DNA from 3 places in the Pseudomonas sp. 8(2025) genome. Region 2 is predicted to be linked to each of the others. Evidence: riboswitches for the same ligand, from Rfam matches in the RefSeq annotation. Region 2 holds a riboswitch; each other region holds the start of a gene.
What was found. A riboswitch is a leader RNA that binds a small molecule or an ion and turns the genes downstream of it on or off. The one in region 2 is predicted to bind cobalamin.
Positions count from the first base shown of each region.

Region 1: another riboswitch for cobalamin. It lies ahead of cobW (cobalamin biosynthesis protein CobW); the one in region 2 lies ahead of ACUXVH_RS10725 (TonB-dependent receptor).
Region 3: another riboswitch for cobalamin. It lies ahead of ACUXVH_RS27085 (TonB-dependent receptor plug domain-containing protein); the one in region 2 lies ahead of ACUXVH_RS10725 (TonB-dependent receptor).

Region 1 covers NZ_JBQOIE010000017.1:27,738-38,127, reverse strand. Annotated here, with positions in the region: gene ACUXVH_RS26435 (phospholipase D-like domain-containing protein) at 1-691, opposite strand, end outside; gene ACUXVH_RS26430 (hypothetical protein) at 799-891, shown strand; gene ACUXVH_RS26425 (vWA domain-containing protein) at 873-1,469, opposite strand; gene ACUXVH_RS26420 (ATP-binding protein) at 1,523-2,530, opposite strand; gene cobN (cobaltochelatase subunit CobN) at 2,662-6,435, opposite strand; gene cobW (cobalamin biosynthesis protein CobW) at 6,439-7,509, opposite strand; cobalamin riboswitch at 7,608-7,819, opposite strand; cobalamin riboswitch at 7,961-8,186, shown strand; gene ACUXVH_RS26405 (CbtB domain-containing protein) at 8,283-8,471, shown strand; gene ACUXVH_RS26400 (CbtA family protein) at 8,483-9,184, shown strand; gene ACUXVH_RS26395 (cobalamin biosynthesis protein) at 9,181-9,594, shown strand; gene cobM (precorrin-4 C(11)-methyltransferase) at 9,677-10,390, shown strand, end outside.
Region 2 covers NZ_JBQOIE010000004.1:234,743-245,132, forward strand. Annotated here, with positions in the region: gene ACUXVH_RS10705 (transporter) at 1-2, opposite strand, end outside; gene ACUXVH_RS10710 (tetratricopeptide repeat protein) at 31-3,627, opposite strand; gene ACUXVH_RS10715 (bifunctional glycoside hydrolase 114/ polysaccharide deacetylase family protein) at 3,605-6,415, opposite strand; gene ACUXVH_RS10720 (NAD-dependent epimerase/dehydratase family protein) at 6,494-7,426, opposite strand; cobalamin riboswitch at 7,790-7,994, shown strand; gene ACUXVH_RS10725 (TonB-dependent receptor) at 8,105-10,255, shown strand.
Region 3 covers NZ_JBQOIE010000018.1:52,490-62,879, forward strand. Annotated here, with positions in the region: gene ACUXVH_RS27060 (glutamine synthetase family protein) at 1-444, shown strand, start outside; gene ACUXVH_RS27065 (N-formylglutamate amidohydrolase) at 428-1,180, shown strand; gene ACUXVH_RS27070 (APC family permease) at 1,396-2,745, shown strand; gene ACUXVH_RS27075 (arginine N-succinyltransferase) at 2,918-3,934, shown strand; gene ACUXVH_RS27080 (arginine N-succinyltransferase) at 3,984-5,057, shown strand; cobalamin riboswitch at 5,274-5,477, shown strand; gene ACUXVH_RS27085 (TonB-dependent receptor plug domain-containing protein) at 5,630-7,555, shown strand; gene ACUXVH_RS27090 ((2Fe-2S) ferredoxin domain-containing protein) at 7,567-8,319, shown strand; gene ACUXVH_RS27095 (ABC transporter substrate-binding protein) at 8,312-9,229, shown strand; gene ACUXVH_RS27100 (diguanylate cyclase) at 9,326-10,390, opposite strand, start outside.

The DNA.
Region 1 (10,390 bases), on a different contig from region 2:
CGGGGGCGGCGTGGTACAGCACCCGCACCTGTACGCCGCGGTCGAAGGCCGCATTGACGGCATCGATGATCGCCTGCAACTGGTACTCGTAGATGGCGATGTCCAGGCTCCAGCTGGCGTCCGTGGCGCGCTGAATGAACCCCAGCAGCGCCTCCAGCAGGCCGTTTTCCAGCCACTGGCGGGGCGCGTCCGGCCATTTTTCGATGGGCAGGTTCTTGTTGGCGCTGAGCAACGCATCGAGCTCGGGAAACTTGCGCGAGAACGCCTGGCTGGCAGCCACCGCACGGTTGAAGATCACCCGCTGGCCGGGAGGCTGGCCGTTGTCGGCGGTGATGCTCAACTGCAGGGACTCGCCCAGTTGCGGCGCGTCCGGGCTGCCATAGGCCAGGTGCACCCGGTAGTTGAGGGTGGCACCGGGGTTGACCGCGTAGTCGGCCCAGCGGAATTTCTGCAGGGGCGCCTGATGGCTGGGGGTGGCGTTGTATTGGGGGAAGGTATGGGCCTTGCCGGGGAAGGTCAGGCTGTTGAACAGAAACAGCCAGGGCTTGCTGCCGGTCTGTTTTTCGATGGCAAAACCCAACAGGCCCTGGCGCCGCGACGCATCCAGGTCCATGGCCAGCAGCACCCCGTTGGTTCCGGCATAGGCCTTGACCCGGAAATCGTCCTTGTCGTTACGCACCAGTACCCGCATGAAGTCACTCCTGTGAAAGACAGCGCAAAGCGTAGCCGCTTCCCGCTCCGGCATGCCAAGGCAAAACCCTGTAGGAGCCGGCTTGCCGGCGAAGAGGCCCTTGTGACTTGCACCGCCAGGCCGGACGCTTTCGCTGGCAAGCCAGCTCCTACGGGGGATGTGCGGTGTGTCGGGGAGGTAGTCAGTCGATAGGCTGGTAGACAGCGTTGAGCCGAGTCGCCAGTTCGCGGGCGCGGCCCAGGCGGATCGGGCCTCGTTCGATGTCGAGCAGCAAGGTCGGGCAGTTCAGGGACCTGGGCGGTGGCAGGTTCTTCAGCCGGCCATCGGTGATCAGCAGCACGCGCTGCTGCTCCGCCGGCAGGCGCCGTTGGCGTTGTTCCAGCCACTGGGCCGCTTCGTTCAGGGCTTGGGGCAAGGGCGTGCCGCCGCCGGCACCCAGGCCGTCGAGCCAGTGCCGCAGGTCCCTGGAGGCCTTCAGGCCCTGGACCTGCCAGCTCGGCGCACGGCCGCTGGCAGTGAGCAGGGCCAGGCGTGCACGCTGGCGGTAGGCGTCGTCGAACAGTTGCGCCAGCAGGCCCTTGGCATCGCTCAGGGCGCTGTGCCGGCGGGTCGAGGCCGACGCGTCGACTATCACCAGCCACAGCTCATGGGGCGAGCGGCTGCGCAAGCGAAACAGCAGGTCTGCACGCAACCGTGGACGGCCTTTGAGCAAGGTGCCGGGCCAGTTGACCGAACCGGCGCTGGCCTCGCGGCTTTTGCCTTGCCGGCCGTGATCCAGGTGCCCCGCCCGGGGCTTGGCATCCGCCCCCCGGTCAGTGCGGGGGCGGATGCCTAGGGCTTTTTTGGCCAGCTGGGCACTTCACGACGGGCGCCGGTGGGCAGGGCCTGGGCCGGCATTTCGCCCCATTGGCCCTGGCCTTCGCTGGGGTTGGCGTTGGATGCCGCCGGTGCCTGGGGGCTTTGCCCGGACTGTGGCGCGCTGGGCGGTGTCTCCCGCCGCCGGTGGCGCAAGGCGAACTCGGCCACGGCGTCGATATCCTCCTCGGCAATCGCCGGGGCGCCACGCCAGGCGGCATGGGCGCGGGCCGCGCGCAGCCAGACCAGGTCGGCGCGCAGGCCGTCCACGGCAGCAGCAAAGCAGCGCTCGGTAATCAGCGCCAGGGCCTGGTCGTCCAGCGGGATGCTGGCCAGGGCGGCCCGCGCCTGTTGGCAGCGCTCGCGCAATGCCGTCTGGGGTTCGGCCCACTGGGCGCAGAAGCCCTGGGGATCGCTGTCGAAATCCAGGCGGCGGCGAATGATCTGCCCGCGCTCCTGGGGCGCGGGCTGGCCGCTGAGGGCGACGTTGAGGCCAAAACGGTCCAGCAGTTGCGGACGCAGTTCGCCCTCCTCCGGGTTCATGGTGCCGATCAGCACGAACTTCGCCGAATGGCGGTGGGAAATACCGTCGCGCTCGATCAGGTTGGTGCCGCTGGCGGCCACGTCCAGCAACAGGTCCACCAAGTGGTCAGGCAGCAGGTTGACTTCATCGACGTAGAGCACGCCGCCGTCGGCCTTGGCCAGTACCCCCGGAGAAAATTGCGCCCGGCCCTGGCCCAGGGCGGCGTCCAGGTCCAGGGTGCCCACCAGACGCTCTTCGGTGGCGCCCAGGGGCAAGGTGACGAACTGCCCGCTGGCCAACAGGTCCGCCAGGCCCCGGGCCAGGGTCGACTTGGCCATGCCCCGTGGGCCTTCGATCAGCACGCCGCCGATCTTCGGGTCGATGGCGGTCAGGCACAGGGCCAGTTTCAGTGCTTCGGCGCCGACCACGGCGGACAGCGGGAAATGTGGGGTGTCGCTCATGTCAGGGTCTCGCTTGGGTCGGGGGGGGGTGTCCCGCAGGACGCTTTCGCGAGCAAGCTCGCTCCTACAACGGCAATGCCAGCCCTGTAGGAGCGAGCTTGCTGGCGATCGAGTGCGCAGCACTCGCCGCCTCAGGAATCTTCTTCTATATCCAGCAGCAGGTGTTCCAGGGCTTCACGATAATCGCCAGGCTCTTGCCACAGGCCACGCTGCTGAGCTTCCAGCAGGCGCTCGGTCATGTCCCGCAGGGCGTGGGGATTATGCTGGCGGACGAACTCGCGGGTCGAGCCATCGAGCAGATAGGCATCGGCCAGCAAGGCGTACTGGTGATCGTCGATCAGTTCGGTGGTGGCGTCGAAGGCGAACAGGTTGTCCAGGGTCGCGGCCATTTCGAAGGCGCCCTTGTAGCCATGGCGCTTGACCCCTTCGATCCACTTCGGGTTGGCCGCCCGGGAACGGATCACCCGGTTCAGTTCTTCCTTGAGGGTACGGATCTTCGGCAGGTCCGGCTGGCTGTGGTCGCCGTGGTAGCTGGCGGCCTTGGCGCCGCTGAGGCTTTCCACCGCCGCCAGCATGCCGCCCTGGAACTGGTAGTAGTCGTTGGAGTCCAGCAGGTCGTGCTCGCGGTTGTCCTGGTTCTGCAGCACCGCCTGCACCCGGCTCAGGCGGGTGGCGAACTGCTCGCGGGCGGCAGTGCCTTCGTCGCTGCCACCATAGGCGTAGCCACCCCAGTTCAGGTAGACCTCTGCCAGGTCCTCGCGGCTCTGCCACAGGCGGCCGTCGATGGCGCCCTGGACCCCGGCGCCATAGGCCCCCGGCTTGGCGCCGAAGATCCGCCAGCCGGCCTGGCGCGAGGCGGCGTCGGCATCCAGCCCCGACGCCTCCAGGGCCGCGCGCTCGGCACGCACCCTGGCCGCCAGCGGGTTCAAGTCCTCGGGTTCATCGAGAGCCGCTACCGCCTGCACCGCCGCATCGAACAGGCGGATCAGGTTGGCGAAAGCATCGCGGAAGAACCCGGACACCCGCAGGGTTACGTCGACCCGCGGCCGGTCCAGCAGGCTCAGGGGCAGGATCTCGAAGTCATCGACCCGCTGGCTGCCGGTGGCCCACACCGGGCGTACCCCCATCAGGGCCATGGCCTGGGCGATGTCGTCGCCACCGGTGCGCATGGTGGCGGTGCCCCAGACCGACAGGCCCAATTGCAGCAGGTGGTCGCCGTGATCCTGCAAGTGGCGTTCGAGGATCAGGTTGGCCGACTGGAAACCGATGCGCCAGGCGGTGGTGGTGGGCAGGTTGCGCACATCCACCGAGTAGAAGTTGCGCCCGGTGGGCAGCACGTCCAGGCGCCCGCGGCTTGGCGCGCCACTGGGGCCGGCAGGCACGAAACGCCCGTTCAGGGCGTCCAGCAGGCCGCGCATTTCCGCCGGGCCACAGGCGTCCAGACGCGGTGCGACCACCTCGCGCAGGCCGTCGATGATGCTCTGCACCGGCTCCCAGCCGGGCTCGTCCAGCTGTGGGACGGGCCCTTGCAGCGCCGCTTCGATCAACCCGGCGGCGTAGAGCTCCAGGCGCTCGCGAACGTCACCGGCGGTGCGCCACAGCGCCTCGCTCAACTGTTGCAGCACGGGCGGGCGGCGCCCGGTCCAGGGCTCGGCCAAGGCACAGTCCAGGGGGTCGAAGCCCAGGCCGAAAGCCTTGGCCAGGGCCCGCAGCAGGCTGGCATGGGCGCCCTTGCCGTCGCCCCGGGGAATGCGTAGCAGGGCCAACAGGGTGTCGATGCGCAAGCGCCCCTCGGGGGACTCGCCGAACAGGTGCAGGCCATCGCGGATCTGCGATTCCTTGAGGTCGCACAGGTAGGTGTCCAGGCGCGGCAGCCAGAGCGCGGCGTCGGCGTCGCTGTCGAGCTGTTCGCCCAGTTGCAGCTCGCGGTCGATATGGGTCTCGCGCACCAGCTTGAGGATGTCCCGCTGCAGCTCCCGGGCCCGGCGCGGGTCCAGCAACTGGGCTTCGTAGTATTCGTCCGCCAGCAGTTCCAGGTTGCGCAGCGGGCCATAGGTCTCGGCGCGGGTCAGGGGCGGCATCAGGTGATCGATGATCACCGCCTGGGTGCGGCGCTTGGCCTGGGCGCCCTCCCCCGGGTCGTTGACGATAAAGGGGTAGATGTTCGGCAACGGCCCCAGCAGCGCATCCGGCCAGCATTGCTCGGAAAGCCCCACGCCCTTGCCCGGTAGCCATTCCAGGTTGCCGTGCTTGCCGACATGGATCAGCGCGTGGGCGCCGTAGGCCTGGCGCAGCCAGAAGTAGAACGCCAGGTAGCCATGGGGCGGCACCAGGTCCGGGTCGTGGTAGACCGCGCTGGGGTCCACCTGGTAACCCCGGGCCGGCTGGATACCGACGAAGGTCAGGCCAAAGCGCAGGCCGGCGATCATCATCCGCCCGTTGCGGCACATCGGGTCCTGCTGCGGCGTGCCCCAGCGCGCCAGCACCGCTTGGCGGTTGGCTTCGGGCAGGGCCTGGAACAGCGTCAGGTAGTCGGCCATGGCCAGGCTTTGCTGGCAGGGGCGCTGGTCGAGGCTGTCCAGGTCGTTGCTCACCCCACCCAGCAACTGCTGGATCAACTCGGTGCCGCTGGCCGGCAGTTCGGCCGGCAGCGGATAGCCTTCGGCGTGCAGTGCCTTGAGGATGTTCAGCGCCGCCGCCGGGGTGTCCAGGCCCACGCCGTTGCCGATGCGCCCGTCCCGGGTCGGGTAGTTGGCCAGTACCAGGGCCACGCGTTTGTGGCCGTTGTCCAGGCGCCCCAGTTCGACCCAGCGCCGGGCCAGTTCGGCGACGAAATCCATGCGTTCGGGCTGGCCGCGATAGCAGACCACGTCCGACTGGCTGCGCTCGCTGCGCCAGGCCAGGTCCTTGAAGCTGATGGGCCGGCTGATGATGCGCCCGTCCAGTTCCGGCAAGGCGATGTGCATGGCCAGGTCCCGCGGCCCCAGGCCCTGCTCGCTGTCACGCCAGCCCGGTTCGTTGTCCTGGGCGCAGATCGCCTGGATCACCGGAATATTGCGGCGGAACGGCCGCAGGTGCGGGGCTTCGGGGCTGGACTGGGCAAAGCCGGTGGTATTGAGGATCACCCCGGCCGCGGTTTCATCCAGCCAGTCTTCCACCTGGCTCAGGCAGCCCGGTTCCTTGAGGCTGGCCACCGCTATCGGCAAGGGGTTGAGGCCCGCCGCCAGCAAGCGCTGGCAGAACAGGTCGATAAAGCCGGTGTTGGCCGCCTGCAGGTGGGAGCGGTAGAACAGCAGCGCCGCCACGGCTTGCCCCGGCTGCCAGTCGGCCTGCCAGTCACTGAGGGCAGCCTGGCTTTTGTGCGGGTGGTAGATCGCCGTGCGTGGCAGGGCCTGCGGTTCGCTCCAGGGGTAGTCGCGCCCCAACAGGCCGCTGGCCAGGCAGCGGTAGAAATTCAGCGCGTTGTCACGCCCGCCCTGGCGCAAAAACTGCCACAGGCGGTCGCGCTCGCCGGCAGCCACCGTGCTCAAGTCGCTGAGTTCCGGGTCCGGGCGGTCGTCCCCCGGCACCAGGATCAACTGCACCCCGCGCCTGGACAGCTCCACCAACTGCTCGACGCCGTAGCGCCAGTAGGCGATGCCACCGTGCAGGGAAATCAGGATGACCTTGGCGTGGCGCAGCACCTGGTCCACATACAGGTCCACCGAGGCGTGGTTCTGCACCTGCATCGGATTGGCCAGGCGAAAGCTGGGGTAGTCCTCGGGCAATTGCTCGGCGGCGTCCGCCAGCAGCGCCAGGCTGGAATCGCCGCTGCACAGGATCACCAGCTCGGCGGGGGTTTGTCCCAGGTCGGCAATGTTGTCATCCGACACGAAACCGCCGGGCTGGGTCCTGAGCAGGTGCATGGCTTAGACGCTGAGTGCGGCGCGCAGTTGCGCTTCGAGCTGGGCGGCGTCCAGTTCCTGGCCGATCAGCACCAGGCGCGTGGTACGGGCCTCGTCGGCGCCCCACTTGCGGTCGAAGTGCTTGTCGAAGCGCGTGCCCACGCCCTGGATCAGCAGGCGCATCGGCTTGTTGGGGATCGCGGCGAAACCCTTGACCCGCAGGATGCCGTGCTTGACCACCAGTTGGGTCAGGGCGTCCAGCAGCAGGCTTTCGTCGGCCTGGGGCAGCTCGATGGAGATGGAATCGAAGGCGTCGTGATCGTGGTCGTCGTGATCGTCATCGCCGTCATGGTGATGGTCGTGATGGCTGTGGCGGCCGTCGATGTGTTCCTCGGAACCGGCACCCAGGCCCAGCAGCACATCCAGGGGCAGGCGACCGCTGCTGGCTTCGATGACCTTGACCGCCGGCGGCAGCTCCTCGGCCACTTCCAGGCGCACCTTGGCCAGGTCTTCGGGGCTGATCAGGTCGGTCTTGTTGAGGATCACCAGGTCGGCGCTGGACAGCTGGTCGGCGAACAGCTCATGCAGCGGCGATTCGTGGTCCAGGTTGGGGTCGAGCTTGCGCTGGGCGTCCACTTGATCGGGGAAGGCGGCGAAGGTGCCGGCGGCCACGGCCGGGCTGTCGACCACGGTGATCACCGCATCGACGGTGCAGGCACTGCGGATTTCCGGCCACTGGAAGGCCTGGACCAGAGGCTTGGGCAGCGCCAGGCCGGAGGTCTCGATGAGGATGTGGTCCAGGTCGCCACGGCGCGCCACCAGTTCGCGCATCACCGGGAAGAACTCCTCCTGCACGGTACAGCACAGGCAACCGTTGGCCAGCTCGTAGACTCGGCCGCTGGCCTCTTCCTCGGTGCAGCCGATGGCGCATTGCTTGAGGATTTCGCCGTCGATGCCCAGCTCGCCGAATTCGTTGACGATCACCGCAATGCGCCGGCCCTGGGCGTTGTCCAGCATGTGCCGGAGCAAGGTGGTCTTACCCGAGCCAAGGAAGCCGGTGACGATGGTGACGGGAAGTTTGGCCAGTGTTTTCATCGGATGCCCTTTGGCAAAAGGAGGCGGGCAAACGGGACGAGAACCGCAACGCCGGGCGCGCGGAGATTTCGCCACCGGATCACCCCGCCCGGTTGTAGTGAGAATCTTGGATCGAGGCAGGTCTCCTGGCTGAGGGCTTGCCAGTCGTCGGACCGGCGATTGCTGCGCCTTCCCACCGGCGTCGTCGACGCCCATGCAGTGGCCTTGCAGCAATCGAACCCTTCACAGTTGCGGGGGCAGCCGCGGCATCGACCGCGTTCCCTTCTTAGCTTCGACCCGTGGCCGAAGAACCTCGAAAGCGCAAGGCTACGCAGAGCCAGGGGGACGGTCAATCGACAATGCGCCCGTAGCAGCCGGCTTGCCGGCGAAAGAGCCATTGAACCTTGCGCGAGCGCGGCGCACACCTGCGCAGCGGTCACGGCAATTGACGCCCCTGCCCCGCCCATGATCTCCTACACACCTTGTTACGGGTGCCCCTTACAGGGTGAAACGGGAAACCGGTGAATCACGTGCTTAACTAAAAAGCCGTGGCCAGTCCGGTGCTGCCCCCGCAACGGTAAGCGAGCGAAGTGTCAGATCCACTGTGCCAAGGCATGGGAAGGCGACACTTGCTGGCACGGCATGACACAGCCCTGCCCCTCGCAAGCCCGGAGACCGGCCCGCAACACTTACATAACAACCCGCGGTGGGCGGGCGCTGTTGCAAACCCTGCGTGGCCATCACGCGGGGTTTTCCTGCGCCTCTACCCCGCTGACACTCCAGAGGGAAGCGCCATGTCGATCATCAGCAGCACCAGCCACTCCGCCAGCACGACCTCCACCCTGAGCCAGCGCCTGGTGGCCGCCATCGGCGCCTCGATCCTCGGCGCGTGCCTGGTGTACTTCGCCGGCTTCTCCCACATCGAGGCGGTGCACAACGCGGCCCACGACACCCGCCACAGCGCCGCCTTCCCTTGCCATTGAGACCTGCCGACATGATCAAGCGTATCGCGCAAACCGCAGGTTTCACCGGCCTCTTGGCCGCCCTGCTGCTGACCCTGCTGCAAAGCTTCTGGGTCGCCCCGTTGATCCTGCAGGCGGAAACCTATGAAAAGGCCCCCGCGGCCGAAGTCCATGAGCACGTCGAAGGCGCCATGGCCGCCCACAGCCACGATGCCGAAGCCTGGGAGCCGGAAGACGGCTGGCAGCGCGTGCTGTCCACCACCGGAGGCAACCTGGTGGTGGCCGTGGGCTTCGCCCTGATGCTGGCCGGCCTCTACACCCTGCGCGCGCCGAACCGCACGTCCCAGGGCCTGCTCTGGGGCCTGGCCGGCTATGCCACCTTCTGCCTGGCGCCGACCCTGGGCCTGCCGCCGGAACTGCCGGGCACCGCCGCAGCCGACCTGGCACAGCGGCAGATCTGGTGGGTCGGCACCGCCGCCTCCACCGCTGTGGGCATTGCCCTGATCGTGTTCGCCCGCAACTGGCTGCTGAAGGTCCTGGGCGCGGCCATCATCGCCGTACCCCACGTGATCGGCGCGCCGCAGCCGGAAGTGCATTCGATGCTGGCCCCGGAAGAACTGGAAGCGCAATTCAAGATCGCCTCGCAGCTGACCAATGCGGCCTTCTGGCTGGCCCTCGGGCTGATCAGCGCCTGGTTGTTCCGGCGCAAGAGCGCGGGCCAGTACTCGGCATGATCGAAGTGAGCGCAGCGCCGACCCTGGTGGTCGGCCTGGGCTGCCAGAAAGGCTGCCCGGTGACCACGCTGCGCGCCTTGCTCGACCAGGTCCTGGCGGCGCACCAGTGGCAGGCCCGACAGGTCCTGGCCCTGGCCAGCATCGACCTCAAGCGCAACGAACCCGGCCTGCTGCAACTGGCGGAGCAACTGGAACTGCCGCTGACCTGTTTCAGCAGCGGCCAGCTCGCCCCCTTTGCCCTGCGCCTGAGCCACCGCTCGCAAATCGCCTTCGAACGTACCGGCTGCTACGGCGTGGCCGAAAGTGCCGCCCTGGCCCTGGCCGAACAGCTGTCACCCGGCCCGGCCACACTGCTTGTTCCCCGGCAGAAATACGCCCAGGCCACCCTGGCATTGGTCGCCGCCCGGTAGAATCCCCGATAATTCCCGCCTTCGATCATGAGCAATCTTCATCTGAAGCACGGCTCCCGACCTTTTTTCACAGGACACAGCCATGACTGTCTATTTCATCGGCGCCGGCCCCGGCGACCCGGAACTGATCACCGTCAAGGGCCAGCGCCTGATCCATCGTTGCCCGGTGATCATCTACGCCGGCTCCCTGGTCCCCCAGGCAGTGCTCGACGGGCACCGCGCGGAGCGGGTGATCAATAGCGCCGAACTGCACCTGGAGCAGATCATCGAGGCCATCAAGCAGGCCCATGCCCGGGGCCAGGACGTGGCCCGGGTGCATTCCGGCGACCCGAGCCTGTATGGCGCCATCGGCGAGCAGATCCGCTGCCTGCGGGAGCTGGGCATCCCCTTCGAGATCATCCCCGGGGTCACCGCCACCGCCGCCTGCGCTGCCCTGCTGGGGGCCGAACTGACCCTGCCGGACGTCTCCCAAAGCGTGATTCTTACCCGCTACGCGGACAAGACCGCGATGCCTGCCGGCGAGGATTTCGCCAGCCTGGCGGCCCACGGCGCCACCATGGCCATCCACCTGGGGGTCAATCACCTATCGAAGATCGTTGCCGAGTTGCTGCCCCACTACGGCGCAGACTGCCCGATTGCAGTGGTGCACCGCGCCACCTGGCCGGATCAGGACTGGGCCCTGGGAACCCTGGCGGACATCGTCGATCAGGTGGCGGCCAAGGGTTTTCGGCGCACGGCACTGATCCTGGTGGGCCGGGTGCTCGCCACGGATGCATTCAGCGAATCGTCGCTGTAC
Region 2 (10,390 bases):
ATAAGGTTTACTCCTCTTTGAATTCCATGATCAGCGTCCGAAACGCACGCTGTAGCTGACACCTGCAGTGCCCCCGGACTTGCCTGCCCCGCCTTGCGGCGCGGACTGGTAGCCAAAAGTCACTGCCAATTCGTCATCCCCTATCACCTCGGTGCCGACACCGGTACTGATGGCGTAGTTGATGGTGTTGTCGGTCCACTGCCAGCCGGTGCTGACATCCACCAGCCAGGTGTATTGCCCCCGCGTGCGGTTCAGCGCCCCCGGGAAACCGCGCCGCCAGGAACTGCCGAAGAACAGCTGGCCGTAGCGCTTCTGCAGCAGGGTCTGGCTGGTGATCTGCTCCGGATTGTCGAGATCGGCCCCGGCCAGATCGATGCCTCCGCCCAGGGTATTGGCCAGGTCGGGCAGCGAACGGTTGTTCAGGCTGTTCTGCTGGTAGTCGATACCGCTGCGCAATTCCCAGTTCGGCCCTTCGAACTGCAAGGTGTGGTCGAACTCGATCTTCAACGCCTGGCCGCTGCCCAGGTCATCGCCGCCGCGGGTCGAGAACCAGCGCTGGGCCAGGTTCCAGGACAACTGGTCACGGGCCGAATAGCGATGCCGGCCGCCCACCCAGACATCATCCTGCTGGCCGAAGGTGCGCATGTATCCGCTGTCCTCGTTCTTGCGGTGCCAGTCGGCACCGACGTCCAGCTCGTTGCCGCTGTCCAGTTGCCAGGTGCGGCTGGCACCCAAGCCGTTGCGGTCATCGTCCTTGCGCAGGCTGCTGTCGAAGATCAGCTTGTAGTTGCCGTTCTCCAGCTGGCGCTGCAAGGTCAGTTCGGTGTTGGTCTCATTGCCCAGGCGCGACTCATCCAGTACATCGCCGCTGTAGCGGCCCTGCTCCAGGACCAGCTTGGCGTACCAGTTGTCGTTCAGATAGCGCGCGGCGGTCAGGCGCGGGCCGTTGAACACCAGGCCGCCGTAGTCCTGGCGCTCCCAGGCGATTTGCATACCCTGGGGCGTGCGCTCGGTCATCTCGATGGCCTGGCGGCGCAGTTGCTCGCGCAGCGCCGCCGGTTGCTCGTCACCCAGTGCCGAAAGGCCCACCGCCAGCGCTTCGCCGCTGCGACCCAGGCTGTTCAAGGCCTCGACCTGCTGCGCCGGGTCCAGGTCGCCGCTGGCCACCAGGCGCTCCAGGGCCTGGCGATTGCTGCCGCGCAGGGCTTCCTGGATCTGCTCGTAGCGGCTGACCTTCAGGCCGCGGCTGCGGGCCCAGGCCAGCCACTCATCCTTTTGCGCCGACTGATTGAGGTCATCCAGGCGCGCGAGGAACTGATCGAACCACAGCTGCAGCATCGGCTTGGAGCCGTCCTGCCATTGCATGGCCTTGTTCTGCGCCTTGCGTGACGAATAGCTGCTGGCCAGCAGGCGCAGCCAGGTGGCATAGCCCTGGGGCGTGGCGCGGATCTGCTCCGGGCTGACCTGGCGATCGAGCCGCAGGCGCAAGCGCTGGGCCGAATCGGCATAACCGGCGCCCTCCAGGGCATCGGCATAGGCGGCCTGGACCATCCAGTCCCGGGGGTTGGCCTGCAAGTACAGGCGATACCAGGCCAGGGCCTCGGTATTGCGCCCGAGCAACTGGCTGGCGGCGGCGAACGGCAGCCACAGGCTGCTGTCACTGCGGGCCAGGGAGCGCCATTGCTGCAACAGCGGCTTGATCTCGCCCGTGCGGCCCAGATCGACATACAGCCACAGCAGCCGCTCACGGAAGGTGTTGTCGTCCGGGAAGCGGCTCAAGCCCTGTTGATACAGGCGCAGGGCCAGATCGGTCTGGCCCTGCTGCACCGCCAGCGCGGCGCGGGCGGCCAGCACCTGGGACTGGTCGCTGGCCCCCGGGTACTGCTCGGCCTCCTTGAGCAAATCGACCACCAGAGGCCAGTCCTGGAGCTCCTGGGCCAGTTGCAGGGCGGCCACCAGGCGCTGCGGGCTGTGGCCCTGGCGCCAGCTGTCGACGGTCAATTGCAGGGCCTTGCGCGGATCGCGGGTGCGATACAGGGCAATCAGCTCGCTTTCGTCGCCTGTATTGAGCGAGCCCTTGATCGCCAACATCTTCTCCAGCGCCAGCTGCAGCTCGTCGTCCAGCTCCAGGTCCCAGGCCAGGGCGGCGCGGGACTGCCAGTAGTTGAAGTCCTTGATCTTGTTGCCATCCACCGCGGTGATGACTTTCCAGGCCCCCCGGCTATCGAACAGCTTGAGGTGGTTGTTGGCCCAGTCCACACGTTCGGTGCTGGTGAGCGGATAGCGCTTGGCGAACTGGTTCCAGACCACCAGGCGCTGCGGGTACTGCTCGGTGTTTTCCAGGTTCTGCAACAGGCGCACCCAGGCCAGACGCTGTTTCGGGTATTTGGCGACATAGCGGCGCAGCCACTTTTCTGCCTCCTCGGGCGTCCCCCTGGACTCTTGCGCATAGACCAGGGCATCGAGCTCGACGTTGGTCAGGGCGCGGCTGTCCATGATCCCCGCCAGCAGTGGGATGCCCCGGTCGAAGTCGTAGGTCTGCATCGCCAGGCGCCAGGTGTGCTCGAACTGCGCCGGGTCCTTGCTTAGCGTGCTCAGGCTGATCCAGTAGCCCAGGGCGGCGGCGGAGTCGCCCTGCCATTCGGCGAGATGGGCCATCTGCTCCAGCAACTGCGGGTCATCCGGCCGCTGTTCGAGCAGTTGCAGGCCCACCGCATGGGCGCCGGCCAGGTCACCGAAGGCCAGGCGCTGCTTGAATTCCTTGGCGAGGATTTCCGGGCTGTCGGGCTGCACCTTGCGCCAGGCACTGAAGAACTGTTCCGCCAGGTCCACGCGGTTGTGCGCCACGGCCACATCCACGCCGCGGTCCAGCAGCGCCGGCTCGAATTCCACGTCCGGCTGTGCGGCCAGCTCTCGGGCCAGCAGCTCCACTGCCTGATCGCCGCGATCGGCCGCCACCAGGGTGGTGAAGGCCTGTTGCAGAAACTGCCGACGCGCCTCGGGGGTCTGGCTGGCATCGAGCAACTGCACATAGAGATCGGCCGCGCGCCCCGGCTGTTCGCTGGCCTGGTACCACTTGGCGGCTTCAGGCAGCCACTGTTCGCGCCGTGTCGGGTCGCGCCGCGCCAGCTCGGCATAGGCATCCGCCGCCAGCCCCGGGGCCTGGGCGCTCAGGGCCAAAGTGGCCAGGCGCTCCAGTTGCGGCGATGGCAGCGGCTTGTAGTCAAAGGCCTTGAAACGTTCGGCCAGGGCCTGCAGGGCCGCGCTGTCGGTGCTGTTGTTCAGCGCCAGGGCGTCGAGCTGCAAGCGGTAGTAGGCCTTGAGCGCCGGATCGGGCCGCTGCCACTGGGCCAGGTGTTTTTCCGCCTTGGGGTAGTCCCCCAGCTGAATCAGCAGGTCGAGCAGCTGGGTGCGCAGCTCATTGTTTTCCGGGTGTGCGGCCAGCAGCACCTCGGCGTAGCTGGCCGACACTTCGTCCGGCTGCCCGCCCTTGGGGCGGAACGCCTCTTCATTGCGAAAGGTTGCCCACAGCAGCACGCCGACGGCGATCGCCACCAGCAGCAAGGCCCAGGGGTTGAGCAGCCGCGCGCTGGGCGCCTTGGCCTTAGTTGCAGAGGAGTTGGGCATCACTCACCTGCTTCATGGGAAGTTGGAAATGCCACAGGCCCTGTTCGGACTTGCCGGCGTAGCGTTGGCCCTGGACCTCGACCCGACAGGCGCTGGCCGAACGCACCGAGAATTCCAGGTTGAACTGGCCGGCAAAGGAGAAGCTCACCTGCCGGTCATTGACATAGCGCCAGTCGCGCAGGGGAATATTGGCCAGCTCCAGTGCCGGGCGCGGATCGCGCTCGGGGCGCAGGGCCAACAGCGCATGATCGCTGCTCAAGGCTACATAGCGCCCCTGGGGCAAGTCGCGCACCCCGGCCACCCCCACCGAGCGGCCGAGGTCCGGCCAACCCAGCGCCGGGTCCAGGCGCAAGGTGCGCAGGCCGTCCATGCCGCGTACCTGCCAGTCGCCATTGGCGGTCCGCGCCAGGCTTGCCTGGTACAGGCCGTGGACCCGGTCCAGGTAGTCACTCATCCACAATGACAGCGGCTGCTGGCCACGCATGAACTGGTAGATGTCGGTCATGGCCTTGATCGACGCCTGCTTGGTGCCCGAATAGAAGTGGTAGTACAGGTGGATGCCGCGCAGGCGCCGTGGGCTGTCGGTCAGCTCGAAGGTGTCGATCACATCGCGAAAGCCGTAGTACGGGCCTTTCCAGAGGTTGGTGTACATGTTCTCGTTGATCACCGGAGCGTAGTACTGCAAGCCGCCCGAGGTCGGCCGCAACAGCGGGTACAGGCCGGTGAGCGATGAGTTGGCCTTGGTCAGGATGGTCTGCCCGCCGTTGACGTTTTTCAGCCCGGCGTCGTAGGCCAGCTTGATGGTCTCGGCGCTGGGCAGCGCATCCCCCGGCCAGAAGACCAGCTTCACCGGTTTCTGCGCGGTGGTCAGGCGGCTGTTGATGTAGTCCCGCGAGCCGAGGATCTCGCGCTTGTAATCCAGGGTCTTGTACCCCGGGATATTCAGGCGCAGGCCGTATTCGGCGTGGAAATCCTCGTCCTTCTTGGCCTTCTCCGGCTGCATGTAGAACGGGTGGCTGTAGGTGTGGGTGGCCACTTCGACCTTGGGGTCGGCGAAGATCTCCTGGGCGATGGGCTCCAGCTCCCGCGCCAGGAACGGCGACATGCCCTTGGGCCCGACTTCGCCTTCGATGATCGAGACCGAGGTCAGGAACGGGTTGGGACGAATGTAGTCGTCCAGCACCTGGCGCCCGGAATACGGGGTGCCACGCACTTCGGCATGGGACGGGAAACCGTCACCGTCGATATGCACCGTGGCGATCCGCCGACCGTTCTCGGTGGTGGTGTCCGGTCGTGGCTGGGACGGCAGGCGCAGGGCCTTCTGGATAAAGGCGAACGGGTCGAGGATCCAGCGGCTGCGCTCCACATTGGCCTCCACCACATAGGGGGCCAGGGCCATGCCGCCCCAGGCGGCGGTGGCCACCGGGACGTACTTGCCGCCCTTGTCATCGCCCAGCACCAGGGCTGGTTTCGGCCCGTCGGGCAGCAGGCTCACGCGGGTCAGTTCACGGCTGCGCGCCACCACCGGGGCCTCGAAGGCGCCGATCAGGCTCTTGTCCTGGCTCAGCACATGCAGGGCATCGCGAGCCCCCGGCGCCGCCAGGTTCAGCCCCAGGCGCTTGAGCAGCGCCCGGTCCTCGATCGGCAGGCCGGCCATGATCGCCAGGGGCACCTGCTCATCCAGGCGCTGGCCGACCCAGCTATAGAAGGCACGGCTGTCCTCGGGCGGGCCGCTGGTCATCCACAGCACCACCCCGGCGTAAAGGCCGGCGAAGCTGTAGGCAGGCAGGCTGTCGTCCACCGGGAAGTAGTCCACCCGGTAACCCAGGTATTCCAGCAGGCCACCGAGCATGCGGTGCCCGGCGTGATCGTAGAGTTCCCCTTCGCGCGGGTCATAGAGCATGGCGATGCGCCGCGGCTGGACTTCCACGGTGCTCATGCTCAGGGCGTTGAGGTCCGGGGTGGTGACCACCGGTATAAAGCCTTCCTGGCTCAATTGCCGGACCAGCTTGCGTGCCTCTTCCCGACGGTTGGCCGGCAGGTAATCGATGGCCACCAGCGGGATGTTGCGTGCGCGCAGCGGCTTGAGTTCGCCTTCAAGCCAGGTGCGGTCGGCTTCGGAAACCGGGCGGTAACGCTTGGCCGAGGCATCCCAGCCGGCGTGGATGGATTCCACCGCCACGGCCGAGGCGACGCCATCGAGCTCGCCCAGTACCTCGAAGCCCCGGTTGAAGAACAGCTTGAGGTTGGGCAGCCGGCTGTGCAGTTCCCGCAGGAACGAGGCCAGGGCCTTGCGTTGCGGTTCGCGATCGGCCTCGGGGAGCAACTGGAAACTGTCCAGGGTGTCCAGGAACAGGCCGGCGTAGCCCTGGTCCTGCAGCGCCTTGGCACGCTTGAACAGGTGTTCGCGCCAGGCCGGGGTGGCGATGTCCATCACCTGGCTATCCCAGGCCTTGTTGCGCACGGGGCTCGCGCCCTGGGCCAGGGCCTGCTTGGCCAGGGCAGCGCGGTTGCCGTCGAACTCCCCTACCGACAGGTAGGCGAACGGCTGGCTGCCGAGCTTGCGCAAGGTGGCGACATCGGCGCTGGCCATATGGCCGGGCTCGACCACTGCCCATTCGAACTGCGCCAGCTCCTGCAAGGGTGGCTGCTCGGCGTACCAGAACCCGACACTGGCGGGCGCCGCGGGCGCGGCCTGCACCAGGGTGTTGGTGGCACACAAGGCCAATGCGGTAAACAGGCGTCGAACCACTTTGCAGACATGCCCCCTGCGAAACTCGATATCCATAACTCACTCTTCAGTAGATCAATCTGCACAACATCAGGCTCTAGGGCAGCCGCCATGGCGCGCCCCTAAGGCAACGAACTAAAGGCTGCGGTAAAGCCGTTCCAGGCCCTCGGCCAGGCTGCTGGGCGTGCCCAGGTCGAAGCGCTCGCGCAAGCGGCGGTTGTCGGCCTTGGAATGGCGGATATCCCCGGAGCGGGTCGCGCCGTGGCTCACCTGCAGCGGCTTGCCGCTGATCTGCTGCAGGGCGCCAATCAGATCGTTGAGGGTGGTCACCCCGCCGAGCCCGACATTGGTGGCATCGGCTGCCGGCGCGGGGCATTCCAGGCCCTGCACCAGGATCTTCACCAGGTCCGCGACATAGACGAAGTCGCGGGTCTGCCCGCCATCGCCGAACAGGGTGATGGGCCGCCCGGCCTTGGCCCGCTCGCTGAAAATGCTGATCACCCCGGAATACGGCGATGAAGGGTCCTGGCGCGGGCCGAAGATATTGAAAAAGCGCAGGATCACCGGTTCCAGCCCATGCTGGCGGCGGTAGAAGTCCAGGTAGTACTCGCTGGCGAGCTTGTCCGCCGCGTAGGGCGTGAGGGGAGATTTAGGGGTGTCTTCGGCAATCGGCGTGCCCTCGCCGTTATTGCCATAGACCGCAGCACTGGAGGCGAACACCACGCGGCGGATACCGGCCGCGGTCATCGCCTCGCACAGGCGCAGGGTGGCGATGAAATTGCTCTGGTGGGTGGCCACCGGGTCTTCGACCGAAGCCTGGACCGACGCCACAGCAGCCAGATGCACCACGGCATCGCAGCCCTGAACGGCATCCGCCAGGAGTGCCGCATCGGCGGCATCCCCCACCAGCAGTTCCAGGCCAGCATCGCCCATGGGCAGATTGCCGACCTTGCCCGTGGAAAGGTCGTCCAGAACCCGCACCGCATAACCCTTGGCCAGCAGTGCATCCACGAGGTGAGAACCGATAAAACCAGCGCCCCCAGTAACCAGTATCCGTTCGGCAGACATAGATCATTCCAAAGAGAAAAACCGCGGCTACGCCGTCTGAAGCTAGCACAGCCAACGGATCAGCCCTGGCTACTTGCCATCCTGGCCATCATGTTTTGTTTGGCTGCTCTGCCCCATAGGCTGTTTCGCCTTTTTTCGGAGCAGAGTTCAGAGCTTTGGCGTCAAAAAAAAACTCAAGATAATCAATCGCTCAGCGCCGACATACTGGGTCAGAAAAGCAAAATCGTCAATAATGCGTCGATATTTGTCGATTATTTAAGCGCCAGGAAAAATAGGTCAATATATTGACTTTCCCAACATAAAGCGCTGAAACCGCCGCCGTAGCTGGCCACATGCCATTGACGCAAGGGCTCGGCAGTGCTCATATGCGCGCCAGTTTCAGGTGTCCCATGCCGCCGTGCATGGGGTTAAACGGGAAGCCGGTGCGTCATTTCGATGATCAGTCCGGCGCTGCCCCCGCAACGGTAAGCGAGCGAAGCATTCGACAGACCACTGTGCCAAGGCATGGGAAGGTGAATGCCTCATGACCCTCGCAAGCCCGGAGACCGGCCTGCAACTTCGTTTGACAACCCCGCGGTGGGCGGGCGCAGTCCGGTTTTCGTGGGCGCGGCTGCCCGCGATTCCCTATGCGTTGTTCCCTCCGGGATTCATTCATTCCTTACAAGTAGTAGGAATCGCATGTCCCGCACCTCCTTGCTGCAACACCTGGCGAGCCCCTCGCTGTGTTTCACCCTCCTGCCTTGCATGGCCTACCCGGCGCTGGCCTTGGCTGAACAGAAAACCTCCCTGGTCTTGCCCGAGACCCAAGTGAACGGAGTCTCCAGCGCCCCGCAAACCTCTCTGGACACGCCCCTGCCCGCCGGCTCGCGGCTGAACCTCACGGCCCTGGAGACTCCGGCCAGCACCAGCAGCCTGGGCAACGACGCCATCAGCAACCGCAACAACCTCACGGTGCAGGATGCCGTTACCCGCTCCCCCGGCATCACCAGCATCGCCACCCCGGGCAACGGCAATACCGCACTGTCGGCCCGCGGCTTTACCGGGCACTCCTCGGTGATGACCCTGTTCGACGGCGCGCGCCTGTACACCGGCGCCGGCAGCCAGACCTTCCCGGTGGACCCGTGGATGGTCGAGCGCATCGACGTGATCCGCGGCCCGGCCTCGGTGCTGTACGGGGAAGGCGCCACCGGCGCGGTGATCAACGTGATTGCCAAGAAGCCCTTCGACGGTGAGATCCACAACCACCTGCGCCTGGGCTATGGCTCCCATGATCGCCAGCAACTGGGCCTGGACAGCGGCGGCTCGCTGACCGATACCCTGAGCTACCGCCTGACCCTGAACCAGCAACAGAGCAATGGCTGGGTCGACCAGGGCCAGTCACGCAGCCTGGCACTCAGCGCGGCGTTACGCTGGCAAGCCACCGACGACCTCGGTTTCACCCTGGCCCATGAACGCGGTGAAAGCGAACCCGCCAGCTATTTCGGCACGCCGCTGATTGCCGGCCAATACCGCGACAGCCTGCGGGACAAGAACTACAACCTGCGCAACGCCGTGCAGCGCTACAACGACGAATGGACCCGGCTCAACACCGACTGGACCCTGAGCGACAACCTCAGCGCCAACAACCAGCTCTACTACATCAAGAGCCGCCGCCACTGGCGCAACGCCGAAGCCTACAACTGGGTCAGCTCCCGGGAGCAGTTGCTGCGCGGCGACTACCTGGAGATCAAGCACGATCAGGAGCAGATCGGCGATCGCCAGAGCTTCACCTTCAACCACTCGCTGTTCGGCCTGGACAGCAGGACCGTGATCGGCCTGGAGTACAACAGGATTCGCTTCGGCGTGGCCAACAACTCGCCCTACAAGGATATCGGTAGCGACTACATCGACCCGTGGAACCCGGCACCGGGCTACTTCCAGAGCCGCTCGCCCTTCTCGCCCCAGACCGACAGCAGCACCCGCACTTTCGCCCTGTTTGCGGAAAACCGCCTGCAACTGTCGGAGCGCTGGTCGCTGGTGACCGGCATCCGCCGCGACCAGAACCATATCGATCGCAGTGATCTGCGCGCCGGCACCCGCACCGATCGCAGCCTCACCGGCGGCAACTGGCGCGCCGGCCTGGTGTTCGCGGTCACCGATCAACTGTCGCTGTACGGCCAGTACTCCACCAGTGAAGACGGGGTCAGCAACCTGATCAGCCTCAACCCGAGCCAGTTGCAGATGGACCTGACCGAAGCCAAGCAGACCGAGTTCGGGCTCAAGCAGCAGTTCTGGAACGGCCGTGGCGAATGGACCCTGGCGGCCTACCACATCGTCAAGAAAAAGCTCTTGACCACCGATCCGGTGACCCGCCTGGCGCAGCAGGTCGGCCAGCAATCCGCCGACGGCCTGGAAGCCTCGCTGGAGCTGGCCCTGGATCACGGCTGGCAAGTCTCGGCCAACGCCTCGGTGGTGCGCGCCGAGTACGATGACTTCGATGAGGTGGTCTCTGGCAAAGCGGTGTCCCGGGCCGGCAATCGCCCTACCAACGTGCCGCGACGCACCGCCAACCTGTGGCTGAACAAGGCCCTGGCCCCGAGCCTGGAAGCCGGCATGGGCCTGCGCTACGTCGATGCGCGTTATGCCAACACCGCCAATAGCGTCGATGTACCCGGCTACACGGTGCTGGATGCCAACCTCGGCTGGCAGGCCCTGCCCGATGTGCGCCTGGGCCTGCAGGTGAACAACCTGCTGGACCGGCGTTATGCCGCGGCGCAACAGAACAGCGGCCAGCAATGGCTGATGGGTGAACCGCGCTCGTTGTTCGTCACCGCCGACTACAGCTTCTGATCAAGGGGTTGCCGCAAGGCCCAGGGCTTTGCGGCGCCATTTCAGGCGTGCAGTGAGTTCGCCAGCCACTGGCCCGGGCCAGCGTCGGACAGCGACCAATCGGCACTTGCACCCACGCAGTCGATGGATATGCTG
Region 3 (10,390 bases), on a different contig from region 2:
AGCGCCTCCTACGCCTGCCTGGGCCTGCGCAACCGCGAAGCCTCGCTGCGCATCTGCCCGACCCTGAGCCTGGGCGGCAAGCCGGTGGCGCCGCAGTACAACCTGGAATTCCGCGCCCTGGATGCCACCGCCTCGCCGCACCTGGCCATGGCGGTCATCCTGATGGCCGGGCGCCTGGGCCTCGAACAGCAACGGGTGCTCAATGCGGTGACCGACAAGGCCCCCTCGGACCTGAGCGCCGAGCAACGCCTGGCCAGTGGCATCGTGCCGCTGCCGGGCTCCCTGCCCCAGGCCCTGGAATGCCTGCGCGGCAACACTGAACTGCTGCAGTTCCTGCCCCAGGACCTGCTGGCCACCTACTTCGCCGTCAAACAAAAGGAAGTGTCCCTGACCGAGCACCTGACCGCTGCCCAACTCTGTGAGCACTATGGACACCTGTACTAAATCCGCCGAGCTGGGGTTCTACACCGAGCCGGCCTACCGCCTGATCCGTGAAGACTCCGAGCACCCGCTGATTCTGGTGTGCGAACACGCCAGCCACTACATTCCACCGGCCCTGCACGACCTGGGCCTGGACCCGCTGGCGGCCCGCGAACACATCGCCTGGGACCCGGGCGCCCTGGAACTGGCCCAAAGCCTGTCCCAGGCCCTGGGCGCGACCCTGATCGCGGCCAATTACTCGCGCCTGCTGATCGACCTCAACCGACCGCGCCACGCCCCCGACAGCATCCCGCTGCAAAGCGAGATCTATCAGGTGCCGGGCAACCAGCAGCTGGACGAGGCCACTCGCGAGTACCGCCGCCAGCAGCTGTTCACGCCGTTTCACCAGCGCCTGCAAAGGATCATCGACCGGCGCCTGGCCCAGGGCCGTGAAGTGCGGGTGGTGGGGATCCACAGCTTCACCCCGGTCTACTACGGGCAGCCGCGCGCGCTGGAAATCGGCGTGCTGTATGGCAGCGCCACCGACTACGCGGCGCGGATCCTCGAAGGGCTGTGGAGGCTGCCGATCAAGGTGGCGGGCAACCAGCCCTACGAGATCGATCCGTTGAGCGACATGACCGTGCCGGTGCACGGCGACGCCCGTGGCCTGGCGTCGGTATTGATCGAGGTGCGCAACGATCTGCTGCGTACCCCTGAAGCGGTGCAGCACTGGAGCGATACACTGGCGCCGCTGCTGTAGCCGCGGCGAGAGGAAGGTTTCACCGGCGCGCCCCGAAGGACTCACCCGGCGCGCCAAAACGCTGTTTGCAGGACCGGTACAACAACTAGAAAAACCGCTGTGGTGTGTCTTTAAACCCTGCCAGGTTCAAACACGAAAGCGCGGCCCGAGGTGTCAATGACGACCCGCAGGGCCCCGCCTTTACCCACTTACACAGGCTCAAGGAGAACGGCTTCATGGAGATTGAAGAATTCGGCTACAAACAGGAACTCAAGCGCGGGCTGAGCCTGCGTGACCTGGTGGTCTACGGGATGATTTTCATGATTCCCATCGCCCCGTTCGGGGTCTACGGCTACGTCAACCAGGAAGCCCCGGGCATGGTGCCCCTGGCCTACATCATCGGCATGGTGGCGATGGTCTTCACCGCCCTGAGCTACGGCGCCATGGCCCGCGCCTTTCCCATCGCCGGTTCGGTGTATTCCTACGCCCAGCGCGGCCTCAACCCCCATGTGGGCTTTCTTGCCGGCTGGCTGATGCTCCTGGACTACCTGCTGATCCCGCCGCTGCTCTACGTCTACGCGGCCATGGCGCTCAACCACCTGTACCCGGAAGTGCCCAAGGTCGGCTTCATCCTGGCGTTCCTGGTCAGCGCCACCTTCGTCAACCTGCGCGGCATCACCTTCACCGCGCGGATGAACATCCTGTTCCTGCTGGCGCAACTGGCGGTCCTGGGGATCTTCCTGTTCTACGCCTGGAATGCCCTGCACGGTGGCGCCGGCAACGGCCAACTGACCCTGGCGCCGCTGTACAACCCGGAGAACTTCCACTTCGGCATGCTGATGCAGGGCGTCTCGATTGCGGTGCTGTCGTTCCTCGGCTTCGATGCCATCTCCACGCTCGCCGAAGAGGTCAAGGGCGACCCGGGCCGCAGCGTCGGCCGCGCCGCGCTGATCACCCTGGTGGTGATGGGCGCGATCTTCGTGGTACAGACCTGGATCGCCACCGACCTGGCCGCCGGCATGGGCTTCAAGTCCGCCGACACCGCCTTCTATGAAATCGCCGAACTGGCCGCCGGCAGCTGGCTGGCGACCCTCACCGGAGTGGCCACGGCGCTGGCCTGGGGCGTGGCGGTGGCCATCACCTCGCAGGCCGCGGTATCGCGCCTGCTGTTCGGCATGGCCCGCGACGGCAAGCTGCCCAAGGTGCTGGCCAAGGTCCACCCCAAGCACAACACCCCGCACATCAGCATCTACCTGGTGGCGGTGCTGTCGCTGCTGATCTGCTACCTGTTCATCAACTCGGTGGACACCCTGACCTCCCTGGTCAACTTCGGCGCCCTGAGCGGCTTCATGCTGCTGCACATCACCGTGATCAATTTCTACTGGCGCCGGCAGAAGTCCGGCCAGGTGGTGCGCCACCTGATCTGCCCGGTGATCGGCTTCGTGATCGTCAGCGCCATCATGTACAACATGGGCGTGGATGCGCAGAAACTCGGCGCCATCTGGATCCTTGCCGGGCTGGTCTACCTGTTCCTGCTGAACAAGCTGGGCAGCGGTGCCGCCCTGCCCGACCCGCTCAAGCACTAGTTGCACCCGCGCGGCGCCCCAGGGCGTCGCGCCAACCCCGGCGCTGCCAGCAAGAGCGGCCCGGGGACTGGCCGCCGGATGCCGCGGCCATGGAACTGCGTGGTAACCGACAGTGATGTCTGGCCAGTGCCTGCCCCCCGGGGCAAGCGGCCCTTGATACAGGAGTACACCCATGCTGGCCTTGCGTCCGGTGGCGTTATCCGATCTGCCCCAACTGCGGCGCCTGGCCCGCGAACGCCTGCTGGGCGTGACCTCCCTGGTGGATGACGAAACCTGCCTGCGGGACAAGATCCTCGATTCCCAGGCCTCCTTCGCCAAGAGCGAGGCCAGCCAGGGCCCGGAGAACTATTTCCTGGTGCTCGAGGACCTCGACAGCGGCCAGTTGCGCGGCTGCTCGGACATCCTCGCCACTGCCGGTTTTGCCAGCCCGTTCTACAGCCTGCGCAACCGCCCGTTCATCAGCAGTTCCCGGGAGCTGAACATCCAGCACGGGGTGCCCACCCTGTCGCTGTGCCACGACCTCAGCGAACAGACCCTGCTGCGCAGCTTCCATGTCGACCCGCCGCTGGGCGGCACGCCACTGGCCCAGCTCACCTCCCGCGGGCGGTTGCTGTTCATCGCCGCCCACCCCCAGCGCTTCGCCGACAGCTGCATCAGCGAGATCGTCGGCTACAGCGACGCCAACGGCGAGTCGCCGTTCTGGCAAGCCGTGGGCCAGCACTTCTTCGACCTGCCCTATGTCGAGGCCGAGCGCCTGTGCGCCCTGCAGGGCCGCGGCTTTCTCGCCGAACTGATGCCCCAGTACCCGCTGTACATCCCGATGCTGGCGCAGGCGGCCCAGGACTGCATCGGCCAGGTTCACCCGGATGCCCGGGAGGCCTGCCAGATCCTGATCGACGAAGGCTTCGCGCCGACCCAGTACGTCGACCTGTTCGATGCCGGGCCGACACTTCAGGGGCGCAGCCACCAACTGCGCTCGATCGCCCAGAGCCGGGTCGCCACCAGTTACCCCAGCCCCCAGAGCGGCCAGGGCCAGCAGTGGTTGCTGAGCAACGAGCGGCTGCAGGGCTTTCGCGCCATAGTCGCGGCGCTGGACACCGCCCCGGGCGCTGAAATCGGCCTCGACCCGGCCATGTTCCAGGCCCTGCAACTGGCGCCGGGCGAGCCGGTACGGAGCGTTGCCTTATGAACCGGCCCCTGTTGCCCCCCTGCCCGGCGTCATTGCCAGGAGCCCGCCAATGATCGTCCGTCCGATCCGCGTCACCGATCTGCCGGCGGTCTTGAGCCTGCTCGAAGGCAGCTGTCGCGAACTGAACAACCTGTCCACCGACCCCGAGCGCCTGGCCCATCGGGTGCGCTGGGCGCAGCGAGCCTTCGCCAACCAGGTGGAGCGGGCCGATGCCGACTACCTGTTCGTCATGGAAGATGACGAGCAGCAGGTGATCGGGGTCTGCGGCCTGAGCGGCGCCATCGGCCTGCGCGAGCCCTGCTACAACTACCGGGTCGGCACCACCCACGGCAGCGCCCCGGTGCTGGGCATCGAAAAGCACATCCCGACCCTGTTCCTGTGCAACGAGATGACCGGGCAGTCGCTGCTGTGCTCGCTGTTCCTGCGCCGCGATCACCGCCAGGGCTACACCGGCCGCCTGCTGTCCACCGCGCGCCTGCTGTTTGTCGCCGAATTCCCCCGGCTGTTCGGCGACAAGCTGGTGGCCGAACTGCGCGGCCAGCTCGACAGCCAGGGCCGCTCGCCGTTCTGGGACAGCCTGGGGCGGCACTTCTTCAAGATGGGTTTCCAGCAGGCCAATCGCCTGTCCAGCCACGGCAGCAAATCCTTCATCGCCGAACTGATGCCGCGCCAGCCGCTGTACACCTGCCTGCTCAGCCCCCAGGCGCAGGCCGCCATCGGCCAGGCCCACGCCAGCACCGAACAGGCGGTGAGCATCCTGCGCGACGAAGGCTTCAGCCATCAGGGCTGCATCGACATCTTCGATGGCGGGCCGCTGATCGAGGCCGAGGTGGCGAAGATCCGCAGCGTGCGCGAAAGCCAGACCCTGCCCCTGCTGGTGGGCACTCCGGATGCACAGGCGCCGGTGTGGCTGATTCACAACCGGCGCCTGGAAAGCTGCCGCATCACCGCCGCCCCCGGGCGCCTGGTTTCGGGTTGCCTACTGGTGGACCGGCTGACCGCCAAGCGCCTGCAACTGCAGCCGGGCGACTCGGTACGGGCGGTGCCGCTGCTGGCCTGCGAGTCACGCACGGCCCTGCACGCACAGCGGCACCTGGCCCCGCAAAGCGCCCTGCTCCTGTAGCCGCTGCCGCAGGCTCGGGCCGCGTTCGAAAGAACGGCCCGCAGGGGCGCGAAATCTCAAGACCGCTGAGGTGCTCGACATGAGACTGCCAAGCAAGGCCCTGCGGGCCTTTGCGCAGCCTCGCGGGCTCGGCAGCGGCTACAGAGGCGTCAGGGCGATGAATCCGGTAACACCTGGCGGCAGGCGCAACGTTGACGAACGCCGGGGCGGATGTTCATATGCCGCCCAGTTTCAGGTGCCTCCTGCCGCCGTGCAGGAGGTGAAACGGGAAACCGGTGCGCCCCTTTTCGGGCAAGTCCGGTGCTGCCCCCGCAACGGTAAGCGAGTGCTGCATTCAACAGGCCACTGTACCCAAGGTATGGGAAGGCGAATGCCGCCAGACTCGCAAGCCCGGAGACCGGCCTGTGACGTCTGTTTGGCAATCCTGCGGTGGGCGGGCATGGGCCGGTATGGTCGCGTGCCCGTGGCCGATACCCTCTCCTGCGTGCTTCCCGAAGACACTTTCGAGAAGACCAACAATGACAACACCTGACGCTTTCCTTGCACGCGACTGGCGTGCACCTGGCCGCACCATGAGCGGCGCCCTGCTCGGCTGCCTGTTCAGCCCCCTGCTGCTGGCGGACGACAGCCCCCTGACGCTGGACCGGCAATTTGTTTCCGCCCCCTCGGTGGAGTCCACCACGGTGGCCGAAATGGCCCGGTACGGCAGCAAGGTGGAGATCATCGACCGCCAGCAGATCGAACGCGCCGGCCCCAGCAGCGACATCACCCGGGTCCTGCAGATGTACGTGCCGGGGCTGTATGTGGCGCCCAAGAATGGCCCCTTCGACTACGGCACCTATTCCCTGCTGGGCGGGCGCAACGACGACACCCTGATCCTGCTGGAAGGCGTGCGCCTGAACAACCGCCTGTACGGCGGCCTGTACCTGGATACCCTGCCGGCCAACGCCATCGAGCGCATCGAGGTGCTCAAGGGTGGCCAGAGCCTGCTGTTCGGTACACAAGCGGTGTCCGGGGTGATCAACATCGTCACCCGCAGCCCGCAGACCCGCGACGTCTCCGGCGAGGTCAACCTGGGCCTGGACAGTTTCATGGGCAGGAGCGGCGACGCCCGCACCGAGCAAATCCTCAGCAACGGCCTGGGCGAGCTGGGGCTGTTGGCCTATGTCAGCCACAACGTCTCCGATGGCTACCAGCCATTTCGCAACAGCGCCTACAACGCCAACACCCGGGACAAGAAACGCAGCTATGAAGTGACCACCTTCGGCGCCAAGGCGATCCAGGGCCTTGGCGACGCTTCGCGGCTGGAACTGTTCTACCAGTACAGCGACGCCAACCTGGATTTCGCCCGCCCGGTGAACAACCGGAAAACCACCAACGACCGCATCCAGCAGATCGCCACCGCGACCTTCGAGCAGCGCCTGGGCGAAGGCTTCAGCTACTTCGTCAAGGGCCATGTCAACGACTGGGACACCCGCTACACCAGGATCGACAGCCTCGACGACGCCAGCCTCAAGGTGCGCAACCACAACGACTACTGGGGCTTCACCGACTGGGGCCTGCAGGCCGAGGGCAAGGCCGAGCTGGACGGCGGCCACGTGCTGGTATTGGGCACCGACAACCAGTGGTTCAAGGGCCAGGACGACGTGCTCAAGATCGACAACAAGCAGGCCCAGGCCAATGCCCTGTACACCCAGCTGCGCCCGGTGTTCGACGCCCTGCCCGACTGGCACCCGAGCCTGGGCGTGCGCCACGAGAAAATCAGCGGCGGCGAAAGCGCCACCGTGGGCATGCTCACCTCGCTCTACGACCTGACGCCCCACTGGCAACTGCGCGGCCAGTACGGCAGCGCCTTCAAGCTGCCCAACGCCGAGCAGCTGTACGCCAACGAGGACTACGAAAAAGGCAACCCCGACCTCAAGCCGGAAAAGAGCCTCAATGCCGAGCTCGGCCTGGACTACAAGGGCAGCCTGCTGGCCGGCGAATTCAACGCCAGCGTCAGCGCCTTCCACCGCAAGATCGACGACCTGATCACCCTCGACGCCAACGATGTCTGGAGCAACGGCCAGGGCCGGATCAAGGTGCGCGGCATCGAACTCGACGGGCGCTGGCAGTTCAGCCCGCAATGGACCCTGCAGGCGGACATGACCCGCAACCTGGTGGAGTCGCGCAACGGCGTGACCCTGAGCAACATCCCCGGTTTCTTCGCCCGTTCGCGGCTGGGCTTCGAAGCCCCGGACCGGATGTGGGGCGTGGGTGGCGCGGTCCGCTACATCGGCCAGATCGACAGCCCGAAGAACGTCGACTACGGCCACTATTCGGTGGTCGACGTCGATGCCTATCGCTACCTGGATACGGCCCAGCAGCACCGCCTGAGCCTGCTGGTGGAGAACCTGTTCGACCGCGACTACAGCACCAGCATGACCAGCACCTCGCCCTCGGTGGACAACCTGGGGCGCCCCTTCACCACCGAAGTGCGCTACACCTACCGCTTCTGAGGCCGACCGACATGCATGAGAACTATCAACGGGTGCTGTTCGTCGGCCCCGGCCTGCACGGCGGCGCCCTCGGCGAAGCCTTTCGCAAGGAGCTCCAGGCCCTGCGCGGCGACGGCGCCGACACCCGGGTGATCGACACCCTGGACGGCTTCGACAGCCTCTGGGCGGCGCTGGGCGAAGCCCTGCCCGAGGACGGCGCGAAGCTGCTGGTGGTGGACCTGGAACCCAGCTCCGACAGTGCCTACCTGGACTGGCTGCGCGATGAGCTGGGGCGCCTGGCCCAGGCCCACCCCCAGGCACCGCGGCTGTGGATCACCGCCCAGGCCCTGGGCCGGCGCGGGCTGGACGCGGCCCTGGCCTGCGCCAGCATCGGCCAGCGCGAGCGCCACCTGGCCTGCGACAACGTCAACGCGGTGCAGAGCGACCCGGACTGGTCGCGGGTGCCGCCCCATGCCCGCCAGGTGTTCCTGTGCACCGGCCCGCGCTGCGTGCGGCGCGGCGCCCTGGCGCTGTGGAAGATCCTGCGCCGCGAACTGCTGCGCCTGGAGCACATGGAGACGCCCGGTGGCGTGCTGCTGACCCGCACCGCCTGCCAGTTCCCGTGCAACCTGGGGCCGGTACTCACCGTGCACCCGGACGGCTGCTGGTACCGGGTGCGCGATGACGGCGAGGTGCTGCGCCTGGTGCAGCAGCACCTGGTCCAGGGCGAACCGGTGGCGGATCTACGGATTCCCGCGCCCTACGGAGGAACGGCGGATGCCTAGCAGACTGCTCGGCCTGCTGCTGTGGCTGGCGGCCCTGCCAGCCCTGGCACACAGCTACCAGAACTGTGGCCGGACCTGGACGGTGGATGGCCCGCCCCAGCGCATCGTCGCCCTCAACCAGCACAGCGCCGACCTGCTGCTGGCCCTGGGTGCCGGGCCGTCGATGATCGGCGTCGCCTATCTGGACGACGATGGCCAGGCCCAGGCCGAAGGGCTTTACCACGGCGTGCCGGTCATCGCTCGCCAGTACCCGTCGGCAGAAGTGCTCTACAGCCTGAAACCCGACCTGGTGGTGGGCGGCTTCGCCTCGGCCTTCCCGGAAAACTTCAGCTCCCGGCAACGCCTGGAAGCCATAGGTGTGGGCAGCTACCTGCTGGAATCGGCCTGCGCCGGGCATGACCAGGACTACTTCGGGCATATCCGCCGCGACCTGCTGACCCTGGGCCGGCTGCTGCGCCAGGAGGCCCGCGCGCAGCAACTGGTGGGCCAGATGGATGCCGACCTGGAGGCCGCCGCGGCCCTGTACCACGAGCGCCCGACGCCTTCGGTGTTCTACCTGGACAGCGAAGTCAACGGCCTGGCCAGCCAGGGCCAGCGCGGGTTTGTCGGCGTGCTGCTGCAAGCGGCCGGTGCGCGCAACAGCTTTGCCGCCATCGACCGCCCGCGCCTGACCGTGGACAGCGAGACCCTGCTGGCCAACGACCCCGACGCCATGCTCCTGGCCGACGCCCTGTGGTCGCCCGCCCGGCGCAAACGCCAGCTGCTGCACAGCGACCCTGTGCTGTCGCGATTGCGCGCGGTGCGCGAAGACCGACTGATCGACATCCCCTTCGCCCGACTGGTGCCGGGCATCGCCAGCGGCCGCACCGCCCTGGAACTGGCCCGGCGCCTGCACCCCACCCACGACTGACCCCCACCCCCGTAGGAGCCGGCTTGCCGGCGAAGGGAACACCCCCGATCCCTCGGCGTACCCACAGACGCCTTCGCGGGACACAAGGAACAGCGGCTACAGGGAGTTGAGCAAACGCCTGGACGGCTGCTCCGGCGGGTGGCAGGTGACGTTGTTGCGGCCGCAGGTCTTGGCCGCATACAGGGCCTGGTCGGCATCGTTGAGCCAGCCCATGGCGTCGTCGTGCAGGGGGTTGAAGGCCGCCAGGCCGATGCTCAGGCTGACCTGCAGCGCCGGGCTCTGTTCATAGCCCAGGGCCCCAAAACGACCGCGCAGGGCCTCCATCAGTTCGGCGGCATGAGCCAGGGGCACGTCCGGCAGGATCACGCAGAACTCGTCGCCGCCATAACGTCCGGCCTGGTCGCTGACCCGCAGGTTCTGGCGCAGCAGCTTGCTCAACTGGCGCAGCACCACATCCCCGGCCACATGGCCGTAGGTGTCATTGATGGCCTTGAAGTGGTCGATGTCGATCAGGGCGATGGCGCCACCATGGGCCTGGCGCTTGCAGCGTTGGAACTCGATCTCCAACTGGTCCTTCCAGGCGCCATGGTTGAGCAGCCCGGTCAGGCTGTCGGTGCGGCTCAGGGCCAGCAGCTCGCGCTTGTGCCGGCCCAGGGTCACCGCCTGCTGATAGCAGATGTAGCCCAGGGCCAGCGGGTACAGGGTCAGCATCGGCAGGCAGGCATACACCTGCTCGGGGGTGGTCTGGGCGACAAACGCCGGCCCGAACAGCCACAGGGCAACGCCCATGCCCAGCACTTGGGCCGCACTGCCGGCGAGGAAGAAACGTAACCCGCCCAGGGCCATGTTGTTCATGGCCATCATCCCCAGGGTGGTGGCCAGCGGCAGCGGATTGAAGTGCATGGCGCCGACCCAGAAGCCCCCCAGCAGCGAATCCACCAGCAGGTTGCGGTACTCGGCACGAAACGGCACCCGGGCCAGCCGCGCCCATTGGTAGGCCAGGTGCGGCCAGGCAAATGCATTGAACAGCATGAAGCCCCAGACCCAGGGCGCCGGTTGCAGGGGCGCCATCCCCGCGGCCACGCAGAAAAACCCCAGGGCCAGGCCCAGGGTCCGTGACCGATAAAGCCTCCTGGCCAATGACAGTCCCTTCCCTCTGGT